2 regions of the Microbacterium sp. EF45047 genome follow, and region 1 is predicted to be linked to the other one. Evidence: predicted binding sites of a transcription regulator. Region 1 holds the regulator's gene; the other holds the start of a gene.

Evidence for each region. The regulator LexA, encoded in region 1, represses DNA repair genes until DNA is damaged. The targets are predictions, from matches to a motif close to TCGAACANNTGTTCGA.
Region 2: the regulator LexA is predicted to act here: its motif matches at 1,672-1,687, upstream of JRG78_RS03715 (DUF222 domain-containing protein).

What each region holds. Positions count from the first base shown of each region.
Region 1 covers NZ_CP069429.1:1,751,650-1,757,691, forward strand. Annotated here, with positions in the region: gene priA (bifunctional 1-(5-phosphoribosyl)-5-((5-phosphoribosylamino)methylideneamino)imidazole-4-carboxamide isomerase/phosphoribosylanthranilate isomerase PriA) at 1-34, opposite strand, end outside; gene hisH (imidazole glycerol phosphate synthase subunit HisH) at 122-757, opposite strand; gene hisB (imidazoleglycerol-phosphate dehydratase HisB) at 754-1,371, opposite strand; gene JRG78_RS08505 (histidinol-phosphate transaminase) at 1,368-2,468, opposite strand; gene JRG78_RS08510 (LysM peptidoglycan-binding domain-containing protein) at 2,596-2,949, opposite strand; gene lexA (transcriptional repressor LexA) at 3,213-3,893, shown strand; gene metE (5-methyltetrahydropteroyltriglutamate--homocysteine S-methyltransferase) at 3,990-6,042, opposite strand, start outside.
Region 2 covers NZ_CP069429.1:772,995-779,036, reverse strand. Annotated here, with positions in the region: gene JRG78_RS03725 (aminopeptidase P family protein) at 1-432, shown strand, start outside; gene JRG78_RS03720 (phosphotransferase) at 540-1,430, shown strand; gene JRG78_RS03715 (DUF222 domain-containing protein) at 1,716-3,365, shown strand; gene JRG78_RS03710 (VOC family protein) at 3,428-3,685, opposite strand; gene JRG78_RS03705 (hypothetical protein) at 3,642-3,905, opposite strand; gene JRG78_RS03700 (alpha/beta hydrolase family protein) at 3,974-4,618, opposite strand; gene JRG78_RS03695 (DUF4870 domain-containing protein) at 4,618-5,016, opposite strand; gene JRG78_RS03690 (general stress protein) at 5,013-5,927, opposite strand; gene JRG78_RS03685 (magnesium transporter) at 5,997-6,042, shown strand, end outside.

The sequences.
Region 1 (6,042 bases):
GGATCAGGGAGGGTGACTGCGCGAAGTCGTTCATGTCGTCCTTGGGTGGATCAGAGGAGGCCCGGTCGCGGGCACGAATCAAGAGAGTAGTCCCGCATCGGGCGGGCGCCAAACCGGTGCGTTACAGGCTCTCCACCCAGTTGCGCAGCAGGCGGATGCCGGCCTGGCCGGACTTCTCCGGGTGGAACTGCGTCGCCGACAGCGGGCCGTTCTCCACGGCGGCGAGGAACCGCTCGCCGTAGGTCGACCAGGTGAGCGCCGGCTGCGGGAACGGCGGGATCACGTCGAGCTCCCAGGCCTTGGCCGCGTAGGAGTGCACGAAGTAGAAGCGCTCGTCCTCGATCCCGCGGAACAGCACGGTCCCGGCATCCGGCTCCACCGTGTTCCAGCCCATGTGCGGCAGCACCGGCGATTCCAGCCGTGTCACCGCCCCCGGCCACTGGCCGAGACCTTCGGTGTCGTGCCCGCGCTCGACCCCGTGCGCGAACATCACCTGCATCCCGACGCAGATGCCGAGCACGGGCCGCCCGCCGGCGAGGCGGCGCTCGATGATCTCGTCGCCGCCGCGCGCGTGCAGGGCGTCGCGGACGGCGGCGAACGCCCCCACCCCGGGCACCAGGAGGCCGTCGGCCTCCAGCGCGGCCTGCCGGTCGCCGGTCAGCTCGACGTCGGCGCCGGCGGCCGCCAGCCCCTTGACGGCGGAGTGCACGTTCCCGGACTCGTAGTCGAAGACCGCCACGCGCGGCGTGCGGGTCACAACGCCCCCTTGGTCGACGGGATGCCCTCGACGAGCGGATCGAGCGCCTTGGCCTGGCGGAAGGCGCGCGCGAAAGCCTTGAACTCGGCCTCGGCGATGTGGTGCGGGTCGCGTCCGCCGAGCACCCGCACGTGCACGGTGAGCCCGGCGTTCAGCGTGATCGCCTCGAACGCGTGCCGGACCAGCGATCCGGTGAAGTGCCCGCCGATGAGATGGAACTCGAAGCCTGCGGGCTCGCCCTCGTGCACGAGGAACGGACGGCCGGAGATGTCCACGACCGCCTGCGCCAGCGCCTCGTCCAGCGGCACGAGCGCGTCGCCGTAGCGCGAGATGCCGGCCTTGTCGCCGAGCGCCTGCCTGATGGCCTGGCCGAGCACGATCGAGATGTCCTCGACGGTGTGGTGGGCGTCGATGTCGGTGTCGCCGGATGCCCGCACGGTGAGGTCGGTGAGCGAGTGCTTCGCGAACGCGGTGAGCATGTGGTCGAAGAACGGCACCGAGGTGTCGATGCTGCTGCGGCCGGTGCCGTCCAGGTTCAGCTCGAGCTCCACGGTGGACTCGGATGTGCTGCGGTGGACGCCCGCGGTGCGGGGCTCGGAGGGGGCGGCGCTCATGACGCCGATCCTACCGAGGCGGTGTCGCCCACGGATGCGAGCGCGTCCAGGAAGGCGGTGGTCTCGGCCTCGGTTCCCGCGGTGACGCGCAGGTGGCCGGGGATGCCGACGTCGCGGATGAGCACGCCTCGGTCGTAGAGGCACTGCCAGACCGCCTTCGGGTCGTCCACTCCCCCGAACAGCACGAAGTTCGTCCACGATTCGTGCGGGCGGTAACCCAGCGCCTCCAGGGTGGCGGAGATGCGGTCGCGCTGCTCGACGATGTCGTCCACCATCCGCAGCATGGTCGGCGCGTTGCGCAGCGCTGCGACCGCGGCGGCCTGGGTGAGCGCACTGAGGTGGTACGGCAGGCGCACCAAGCGCAGGGCGTCGATGAAGGCCGGGTCGGCGGCGAGATAGCCGACCCGTGCACCCGCGAACGCGAACGCCTTGCTCATGGTGCGGGACACCGCGAGCCGCGGGCGGCCGTCGAGCAGGGTGAGGGCCGACGGAGCGTCCTTCGGCGCGAACTCCTGATACGCCTCGTCGACGACCACCACGCCGCGGGCGGCCTCGTAGACGGCCTCGACGACGTCGAGGCCGAGGGGTGTGCCGGTCGGGTTGTTCGGGGTGCAGAGGATGACGACATCCGGGTCGGCGTCCGCCACCTGGGCGGCGCCGTCCTCGGCACTCACCCGGTAGTCCGCCTCGCGCGTGCCGGCGATCCAGCGCGCGCCCGTGCCCTGGGTGAGCAGCGGGTACATGGAGTAGGTGGGGGCGAAGCCGAACGCGGTGCGTCCAGGGCCGGCGAAGGCCTGCAGGATGTGCTGCAGCACCTCGTTCGACCCGTTCCCGGCCCAGATGCGGTCGGGCGTGAGGCCGTGGCCGAGGTACTCGGCGAATCCCTCGCGGAGGAGGGTGAACTCGCGGTCGGGGTACCGGTTCACGTCACGCAGGGCCAGGGCGATGTCGTCGAGGATGTCGCTGGCCACCTCGTCGGGCACCGGATGCGTGTTCTCGTTGACGTTCAGTGCGACGGGGAGAGGGGCCTGCGGCGCGCCGTACGGTGTGAGCCCGCGCAGATCGTCGCGGAGGGGCAGCTCATCGAGGGAGGTCACCCTTCCCATGCTAGGACGAACCGCCGGGGCGCTCGGCGCGTGCGACGAACGGTTCCGAGCCGGGCGCGGCCGGCGTGCCGGCGGGTCAGTCCGCGCAGCCGGCAGGAGAGCCCGCGCAACCGGCGGCTCAGTCCGCGTAAGCAGCGGGGATGGCGATCTCACTGCCCGCCTGCACCATGCCGCCCGGCAGATTGTTCAGGCGGATGATGTCGTCGACGACGTCGCGCGGATCAGCGTCCGGCGCCACGTGCGCGGCGATCGACCACAGCGTGTCGCCCGGCATCACGGTCACGGTCTCGAACGACGCCCGGTACGCCTGCTCACCCGAGGCGAGGGCGGAGCCGCCCGCGAGCGCCGAGAAGGCGATGCCGGCGGCGAGCGGGGCGGCGGCGAGAGCGAGGAGCACCCGGCGTCCGCGTGCGGTGAGGCGGAGACGCGTGCGCGGGCGGGCGATCGGACCCTGGATGGCGATGGTGCTCATGTGCTGTGCTCCTCGATGTGATCGGCAGCTTCGCATCCGACCCTCGGCCGGGAGAGCCGGATGCGAAGCTACGTTCCGAATCTATCTTCGATATCGAACATCTGTCAACACGTCTTCGAAATCCTGTCAGGTAGGTCTCCGACACGCTCGAACAGATCTTCCGAAATCGTGAGGATCTCGGATACGGTTTCGATATCGACACCCCATCACGGGCCACCGACATTCGAACCCGGTCGCCAGCGACGGCGCACGAAGGAGCACAGATGAGCGAGAACAACGCCGCCGAAGCGCCGCGCACGCGCCGGCGCAAGAGCCTCAGCCCGAAGCAGATGGCGATCCTCGAGGTCATCCAGACCTCGATCGCCAAGCACGGCTACCCGCCGAGCATGCGCGAGATCGGCGACGCCGTGGGACTGAAGTCCCTGTCGAGCGTGACGCACCAGCTCGGTCAGCTGGAGCTGAGCGGCTACCTGCGTCGCGACCCGGGCAAGACCCGAGCGATGGAGGTGCTGATCGATCTGCCCGGGGCGAGCGGCGAGAATCCCGCCGACGCGGGCCCGGCCGTGGGCGACGCCGCGCTCGTTCCGCTGGTCGGCCGGATCGCCGCAGGGGTGCCGATCACCGCCGAGCAGCAGGTCGAGGAGATCTTCCCGCTGCCGCGGCAGCTCGTCGGGAAGGGCGAGCTGTTCATGCTCAAGGTCTCCGGCGATTCGATGATCGACGCCGCGATCTGCGACGGGGACTGGGTCGTCGTCCGCACTCAGTCGACGGCCGAGAACGGCGAGATCGTCGCGGCGATGCTCGACGGCGAGGCGACGGTGAAGACCTTCCGCCGCCGGGACGGTCACACCTGGCTGCTCCCCCGCAACTCGGCGTTCGAACCCATCCTCGGCGACGACGCCACCGTGCTCGGCAAGGTCGTCGCGGTGCTGCGCGCGGTCTGACGCCTCGCGCCTGATCCGTTCGGGGCGGGTTCTCACGTTCGGGGCGGTTCTCCGCCGCCCCGGGTGTGAGAATCCGCCCCGAACGCGTGGGGCCGGTCAGGCCGTGACGGCGACGTCCTCGCGGACGCGGCGCGTCGCCTCCGCGATGTTGCGCAGCGAGGCCACGGTCTCCTCGTAGCCGCGGGTCTTCAGGCCGCAGTCCGGGTTGACCCAGACCTGGCGCAGCGGCAGCTCCTCGGTCGCGCGACGCAGCAGCGTCTCGACCTCGTCGACGCTGGGCACGCGGGGCGAGTGGATGTCGTACACGCCCGGGCCGATGCCGTGGTCGAAGCCGGCCTCCGCGACGTCGGCGACGACCTCCATCCGGCTGCGCGCCGCCTCGATCGAGGTGACGTCGGCATCCAGGGCGCGGATCGCGTCGATCACCACGCCGAACTCGGAGTAACAGAGGTGCGTGTGCACCTGCGTGGCGGCGGCGGCGCCGCCGGTGGCCAGGCGGAAGGAGCGCACCGACCAGTCCAGATACGCCGGCTGGTCGGCCCGCTTCAGCGGCAGCAGCTCGCGCAGGGCGGGCTCGTCGACCTGGATGATGCCGATGCCGGCCTCCTCGAGGTCGGCGATCTCGTCGCGCAGCGCGAGGGCGACCTGGTTCGCGGTCTCGCCGAGCGGCTGGTCGTCGCGCACGAACGACCAGGCCAGGATCGTCACCGGCCCGGTGAGCATGCCCTTGACCGGCTTCGCGCTCAGCGACTGGGCGTACGAAGCCCAGGACACCGTGATCGGCGCCGGACGCGACACGTCGCCCCACAGGATGGAGGGACGCGTCGCCCGCGACCCGTAGGACTGCACCCAGCCGTTCTCGGTGACCGCGAAGCCGTCCAGATTCTCGGCGAAGTACTGCACCATGTCGTTGCGCTCGGGCTCGCCGTGCACCAGCACGTCCAGTCCGAGCTCCTCCTGCAGCGAGACAACGCGGTCGATCTCGGCCCGCAGGAAGTCCTCGTAGTCCTCCTGCGGCAGCTCGCCGCGCAGGAACTGCGCCCGCGCCCGGCGGATGTTGCCGGTCTGCGGGAAGGAGCCGATGGTCGTCAGCGGCAGGGCGGGCAGGTCCAGCGCCTGCTGCGCAGCCTCGCGCTCCGCGTACGGGGCGCGGGCGAAGTCGGCCTCGGCGAGCCCGGCGGCGCGCTCGCGCACGGCGCCGTCGCGCACACCGGGTGCGGTGCGGCGGTCCTCGAGCGCGGCGGATGCGGCGTCGAGCTCTGCGGCGATGGCGTCGCGGCCCTCGGCGAGACCGCGCGCCAGGGTGACCACCTGGCCGACCTTCTGGTCGGCGAAGGCGAGCCAGGAGACCAGGCGCGCGTCCAGCTTCGACTCGTCCTCCACGTCGTGCGGCACGTGCAGCAGCGAGGTCGACGTGGCGGCGGTGACCGCCGCGGCGCCCAGCGTGCGCAGCGCCTCCAGCTTCGCGAAGGCCGCGTCGAGGTCGCCGCGCCAGATGTTGTGACCGTCGATCACGCCGCCGACGAGGGTCTTGCCCTCCAGGCCCGGGGCTCCGGCCGGGATGCCGCCGCGGACGAGGTCCACCGCGATGGCCTCGATCGGTGCGGCGGTGAGGACCGGGAACGCCGCGTCGAGGGCGGCGTACGGGGCGGCGACGAGGATCGAAGGGCGGTCCTGCGCACCGCCGAGGACGGCGAGGGCGCGCTCCGCGGCATCCGCGAGGGCCTGCGGCGACGCCGGCAGCGACTCGCTCACCAGCGCCGGCTCGTCCAGCTGCACCCAGGCGGCGCCGGCGGCCTTGAGCGCCGCGAGCAGTTCGGCGTACACGGGCAGCACATCGTCGAGGCGGGAGAGCGGGTCGAAGCCCTCGGGCGCGTCATCGGATGCCTTCGCCAGGGCGAGCAGGGTCACGGGGCCGACGACGACGGGGCGCGTGCGGAAGCCGGCGTCCGCGGCCTCGGCGACCTCGCGCACGAGGCGGTCGCTGGAGAGCGAGAAGTCGGTGTCCGGGCCGATCTCGGGCACGAGGTAGTGGTAGTTCGAGTCGAACCACTTCGTCATCTCCAGCGGCGCGCGGTCCCCCTCGCCGCGCGCGATGGTGAAGTAGGCCGGCAGGCCGATGCGGCCGTCCTCGTCGCGCAGGTCCTCG
Region 2 (6,042 bases), 980 kb from region 1:
GCCCGTCCGGGGGTGAAGTTCCGCGCCGTGCACGAGGCGGCGATGGAGGTCATCGCGCGCCGCACCGCGGAATGGGGGCTGCTGCCGGTGACGGCCGAAGAGGCTCTCGATGCGGATGCCGGGGGCCAGCACCGCCGGTACATGGTGCACGGCACGAGCCACCACCTCGGACTGGACGTGCACGACTGTGCGCAGGCCCGCCGCGAGATGTACTACGACGGGGTGCTCGAGCCGGGGATGGTGTTCACGATCGAGCCGGGACTGTACTTCCAGATCGACGACCTGACCGTGCCGGAGGAGCTCCGCGGGATCGGCGTGCGGATCGAGGACGACATCCTGATGACCGCCGACGGGCCGGTGAACCTGTCCGCCGACATCCCACGCACCGCCGACGAGGTCGAGGCGTGGATGGCCCGGGCTGCCGGTCGTTGAGCGAGGACGCGCGCAGCGCGACCGAGACGAAACGCAGTGAGGAATCCGAGCCTCCGCAGCCGCCCGCATCCCCGACCGGGAACCCCGCAGCTCACGATGCCGGCACCATGCACGAAGGCCAGCTGAACGTCGACGCGGAACTCGTCGCCTCGCTGGTCGCCGCTCAGTTCCCCCGCTATGCCGGCGCGCCCGTCCGACGCGTCCACTCCGGTGGGACCGTCAACGCGATCTTCCGCATCGGGAGCGACGTCGCCGCCCGCCTTCCCCTGCTGCCCGCGGACGCCGCAGAGCTCGAGGCCGAAGCGTCGGCTCTGAACGAGTTCGCCGAGACATGCCCGTTCCCAGCGCCGCGCGCCCTCGGCATCGGAGCACCGGATGCCGCGTACCCGTCCGCCTGGACGCTGCAGGAGTGGCTGCCCGGCACGGTGGCCGACCCCTTCCGGTGGTCGTCCTCCTACGCATTGGCGGACGACGTCGTGAGCCTGATCCGGCGCCTGCGCAGCGCGCCGGTGGCGGGGCGCTCCTTCGACGGGCGGGGACGCGGCGGGAATCTGAGGGATCACGACGAGTGGATGGCGCACTGCCTTGCCCAGAGCGCCGGAATCGTGGACACCGCTGCGGTCGAGGCTCTGTGGTCGGTGCTCCGCGATCTCGCGGCCGACGGTGAGGACCGCATGAGCCACCGGGACCTGATCCCCGCGAACCTCCTCGTGGCGGACGGACGTCTGGTGGGAGTCCTCGACGGCGGGGCCTTCGGCCCGGCCGACCCGTCCCTGGACCTGGTCGCCGCATGGCATCTGTTCGACGAGCCGGTCCGCTCGCATGTGCGCGCCGCTGTCGGCGCGGGCGAGGCCGAGTGGCTGCGCGGAGCCGCATGGGCGCTGCAGCAGGCGATGGGCCTCGTCTGGTACTACCCCGAGACGAACCCGCCGATGGCGGAGCTCGGCCACTCGACCGTCACACGCCTTCTGGCCGACACCGAACTCCCCCGACGCTGAGCGCGCCGCCCCTCCTCCGCCGTCGTCGAGCGAGGCGCCCTCCCCCCCCGGTCGCTGAGCGCGGTCCCCGTCCCGGTCGTTGAGCGAGGACGCGCGCAGCGCGACCGAGACGAAACGCCCCACCGCTCCCGGGTCGCCCTCCCCCGGTCGTTGAGCGAGCACCGGCGCAGCCGGAGCGAGACGAAACGCCCCACCCGTCGATTCGTTACCATTCCGTTACCACCCTCAGTTCGCAGAAGTGCCGAATACTCGTTCGAATGTCCGTGGCCGGTGTGATCATGAAGTATGGCATTCTTCACCGAGGTCGACGCGGAGGTCGCGGTGCTGCGCGGCCTGCTCGGTGAGGACACGGATGCCGCGAGCCTGCCCGGCCGGGTTCTGCGCCTGTCCGACACCGACCTCGCCGTTCTGGTTCAGGCGGCGGGAGCCTTGCGGCGGTGTGCGGAGCGGGTGGAGATCGTCGGGGCCGGCGTGGTCGCGTCCCGCTCCACCCGGGATGCCGGGCATTCGGGTCTGGCCCAGTCCCGAGGCCACCGCTCCGCGGCGTCGTTCCTGCAGGAGATCACCGGCGGCACCCGCAGCGATGCGCACCGCCAGATCCGGCAGGGCACCTCCCTTCTCGAGGAAGCCGCCGCCGGCGGATCCCCCGCCGACGACACAAACGCGGGACATCCCGGCGACGACGGACACGACCATGGCGGCCCGGAGGACCATGGCTGCCCGGCGGGGGACGCGGAGCAGCACGGTGAGGGCGCGGGTTCGGGCGGGACGCCGGATCCCGGTACACACCGCGGGCCCGGCCAGGGCGAGACCCCCGCGATCACGCCGCCCTGGCACGCCCCGCTCGGCGCCGCCCTGCTCTCCGGCGACCTCTCCGCCGCTCAGCACGACGCCATCCTGCGCGGCCTCGGCGAACCACCCACCGCCACGGCGACCGGCCCTACCCTCGACCACCCCGACGACGCGGCCGCTGCGGTGGCGGATGCGGAGGCGCGGGAGGCGTGGCGTGCGGCGGCGGAGCAGCTGATCGCCGAAGCGGCCCGGCGCACCGTGGAGGAACTCGCCTCGACCGCCCGGACGATCCGGGACCGGCTGGACCCGGAAGGAGCCGAGCGGCGCTTCCAGGAGCGATACCAGCGGCGCTCGTTCCGCACCTGGCGCGACCGGGACGGCATCGCCCACGCCTCCTGGGTGTTCGACGACGAAGGCGCCGCATTCCTGGAGGCCATCCTCGCCGCCGCCCTCCGCCCCCGCCTGGGCCCCCGGTTCGTCGACGAGACCGAGAAGACCCGCGCCGAGGACCTCGTCCGCGACCCCCGTTCCAACGACCAACTCGCCTACGACCTGCTCCTGGATATCCTCCGCACCGGCATCCTCGCCGACCCCAAGACCGTCTTCGGCACCCGCCAGCCCGGAATCCGCCTGGTCACCGTCCTCACCCCCGACGGCACCCTCGCCCCCACCGGGCACACCGAAGACGGACTGCACCCCCTGCCTGCCACAGTCATCTCCCGCCGCATCTGCGACACCGGCGTGATCCCGGTCACCGTCGACTCCTGCGGGAACCCGCTGGACCTGGGCCGAGAACGGCGCCTGTTCACCCCCGCCCAGCGCCTCACCCTCGCCCTCCGCGACGGCGGCTGCCGCTGGCACGGCTGTGACCGCCCCGCCTCCCACTGCGAAGCCCACCACTGCGACGAATGGCACGCCGACCAGGGCCGCACCGACATCGACCGCGGCATCCTGCTCTGCCGGTTCCACCACATGCAACTCCACCACAACGGCTGGCGCATCACCCGCACCGGCAAAGACGACTTCCACCTCCACCCACCCGGCCCAGGCGAACCCATTCCCCTCCCACCCCGCCTCTCCCTTCGCTACGCCTGGGGCGACATCGACCCACCCCCACCCCGCTTCCACCCTGCCGCCGCCTGACCACCACCACCCGCGACCGGCCCGGACCGAGGGCCGGCGACCGGCCGGCAGCCGTCGCGAACTCAGCGGAGCGTCTCTGCGACGATCTCGACCTTGAACCCGGCCTGATCCTCGAGCCATCCGGCGTAGTGCTCCGGGCCGCCCGCATGCGGGTAACGATCGCGGTACAGCGCCCGCCAGCCGTGCCGTTCCGCCGCTTCCATCAGCTCATCGACATCACTGGGCGTGCCGCCACGAAAGGCGACGTGGTTCATTCCCGGCATCCGTCGATCGTGCTCAGCGCCCGTCAGGTTCGGTGGCTGCGTGAGCGTCACGTACATCTCTCCCGCGGACCACGACTTCCCGCCGGGCCATTCCTGCGTGACCCGGAATCCGAGTTCGCTGCGCCGCACAGGCCGCCAGCACCAGCACGGCGAACGAACGGCCGAAGACGCTGTCGTCCCCGGCGGAACCGAGACCTTCGCGCAGCATCGCCGCGGCCCGGTCGCCGAACTCGTCGAGGGTCAGATCGTGAACTCCGGCGGCGACGTCCTCGAGCATCACGGCGAGCGCACGTTCGCGGACGGCGGCGTCCGCAGACGCGAGCTCCCGCCACGGCCCCGCCACGGTCAGCCCGCGAACTCCGCCACGATGGGGGCCAGCGACGCGCCCACCTCCGCCGGTGGACGCTTCCGGCCCTTCACCTCGAACGAGTGCCCGCCACCCTCGACCCATGCGATGCGCGCATCCTGGCAGGCGGCCACCGCCTCCTCGAGCTGGGACAGCGGCTGGACGAACGGGTCGTTCGTGCCCTCCACGAACAGCTGCGGCACTGCGATGGCGGGCAGATGCTCCACCCGCAGCTTCTCCGGCTGGCCCGGCGGATGCAGCGGGTACCCGAGATACACCAGGCCGGCGACGGGCATCCCCTCGGCGACCGCCATCGACGCCATCCGGCCGCCGTACGACTTGCCGCACGCCCAGATGCGCACGTCGGGATCCTGCTCCGCGGCCATCGCCACGGCGGCGCGCCACGTCGCGATCGCGTGCGCGGCCGGGCCCGGCATCCGTCTGCCCGCCTCGACGTAGGGGAAGTTGAAGCGCAGCGTCGCGAATCCGGCATCCGTCAGCGCCGACGCGAAGCCGATGAGGAACGGATGGTCCATTCCCGCCCCGGCGCCGTGCGCGATCACCACGGTGCCCCGAGACGCGCCGTCGGGCGCGGCCCACGCCGTCGACACCGCCACGACGCCGCTGGGCAGCGACACGTCCATCAGCCCCTCCTTCCGAACGGCAGCCGGACCACCTCGCCCTTCGACGCTCGCACGGTCGCGACGATCACGACGACCAGATGCACCACGCACACGGCGATGTAGAGCAGGATCGGGATGCCCTGCGGGAGGAACCCGGCCGACCCGGCACTCAGGAACAGCCGCGGCAGCGTGATCGCCAGGTGCACCACCAGCAGCGCGGTCGAGACCAGGAGGAACAGCCGTCCCCATCGGCGCGCCGCGTCCGCGTTCGCCTTCGCAAGCGGACCCTGACGCGACAGCGAGCCGTACGCGGCGACCATGGCCCCGCCGGATGCCAGCGATCCCAGGAACGGCACCGGCAGCAGCACGAGGAGCCCGAGCGCCCAGGCGGACGCTCCGGTCGCCGGACGCGCGGTCATCGACCGGATGCCGGCGGCTCGCCCTCCGCGGAGCCGTCCGCGTCGCCGCGGTCCGGGGCGGGCGCGTCCTGCGGCAGCGGCGGCGCGGGCGGAGGAGGCGGCGCGACCGGAGGAGCCGCGGGCGCGGAAGCCGGAGCAGGCGCGGACGCCGGAGCAGCAGGCGCGGACGCCGGGGCAGCAGGCGGAGCGGATGCGGGCGCCGGAGCAGCAGGCGGAGCGGATGCGGACGCCGGCGGCTCGGCCGGCGGGTTCGCGCCGGCGACGTCCTCGGGAGCCGGCACGACGTGCGGCGGGTGTGCGGAGCCGGGAGCGGCGGCGCCGGCATCCGGACCGGGCTGAGACGCACCCGGCGCGGACGCACCACCCGCGGACGCACCGCCCGGCGCGATGCGCTCCCCGTACTTCGGCGGCTCGCTGAGATCGACCGCGGGCCGCGTCGGCGCGGGTCGCTGGGCGCCGAGCGCCTGACGCGCCTTGGCGAGCGAGGACGGCTGCACGCACACCTCGTAGTGATCGGCGACCATCTGCGTGATGCTCGCGAAATCGCGACGGCGCCGCACGATCGCGTAGGTGATCAGGCTCATCAGCATCCCGAGCGCGACGCCGATGAACACGAAGCCGAGGAACAGCGAGACGGGCGCGTCGGGCGTGCCGAAGAGCATGAACGCCGACAGGAACAGTCCGATCAGAACGCCGTTGATGGCGCCCGACCGGGCGGCCGCGGCATAGCCCAGCCGGCCGGTCACCCGCTCGACCGTGCGCACCCCCTGCCCGACGATGACGATGTCGCGCGCGGGCACCTCGGCGGCGATCAGCTTCGACACCGTCTTCTGCGCGCTCTCGTAGTCGCGCATCGACGCCACCATCTCGCCGATCTCATTGCCGCTCGGGGGCCGGTTCAGCATGCTCATCGCCCCATTGTCCCATGCGGCCCTCCGCCGCGCCGGGATGCCCCAGCGCCCGCGGACTACGCTGGGAGAATGAGCACACAACGGGTCTTCGTGGCGCGCCTGGCCGGGTGCGCGG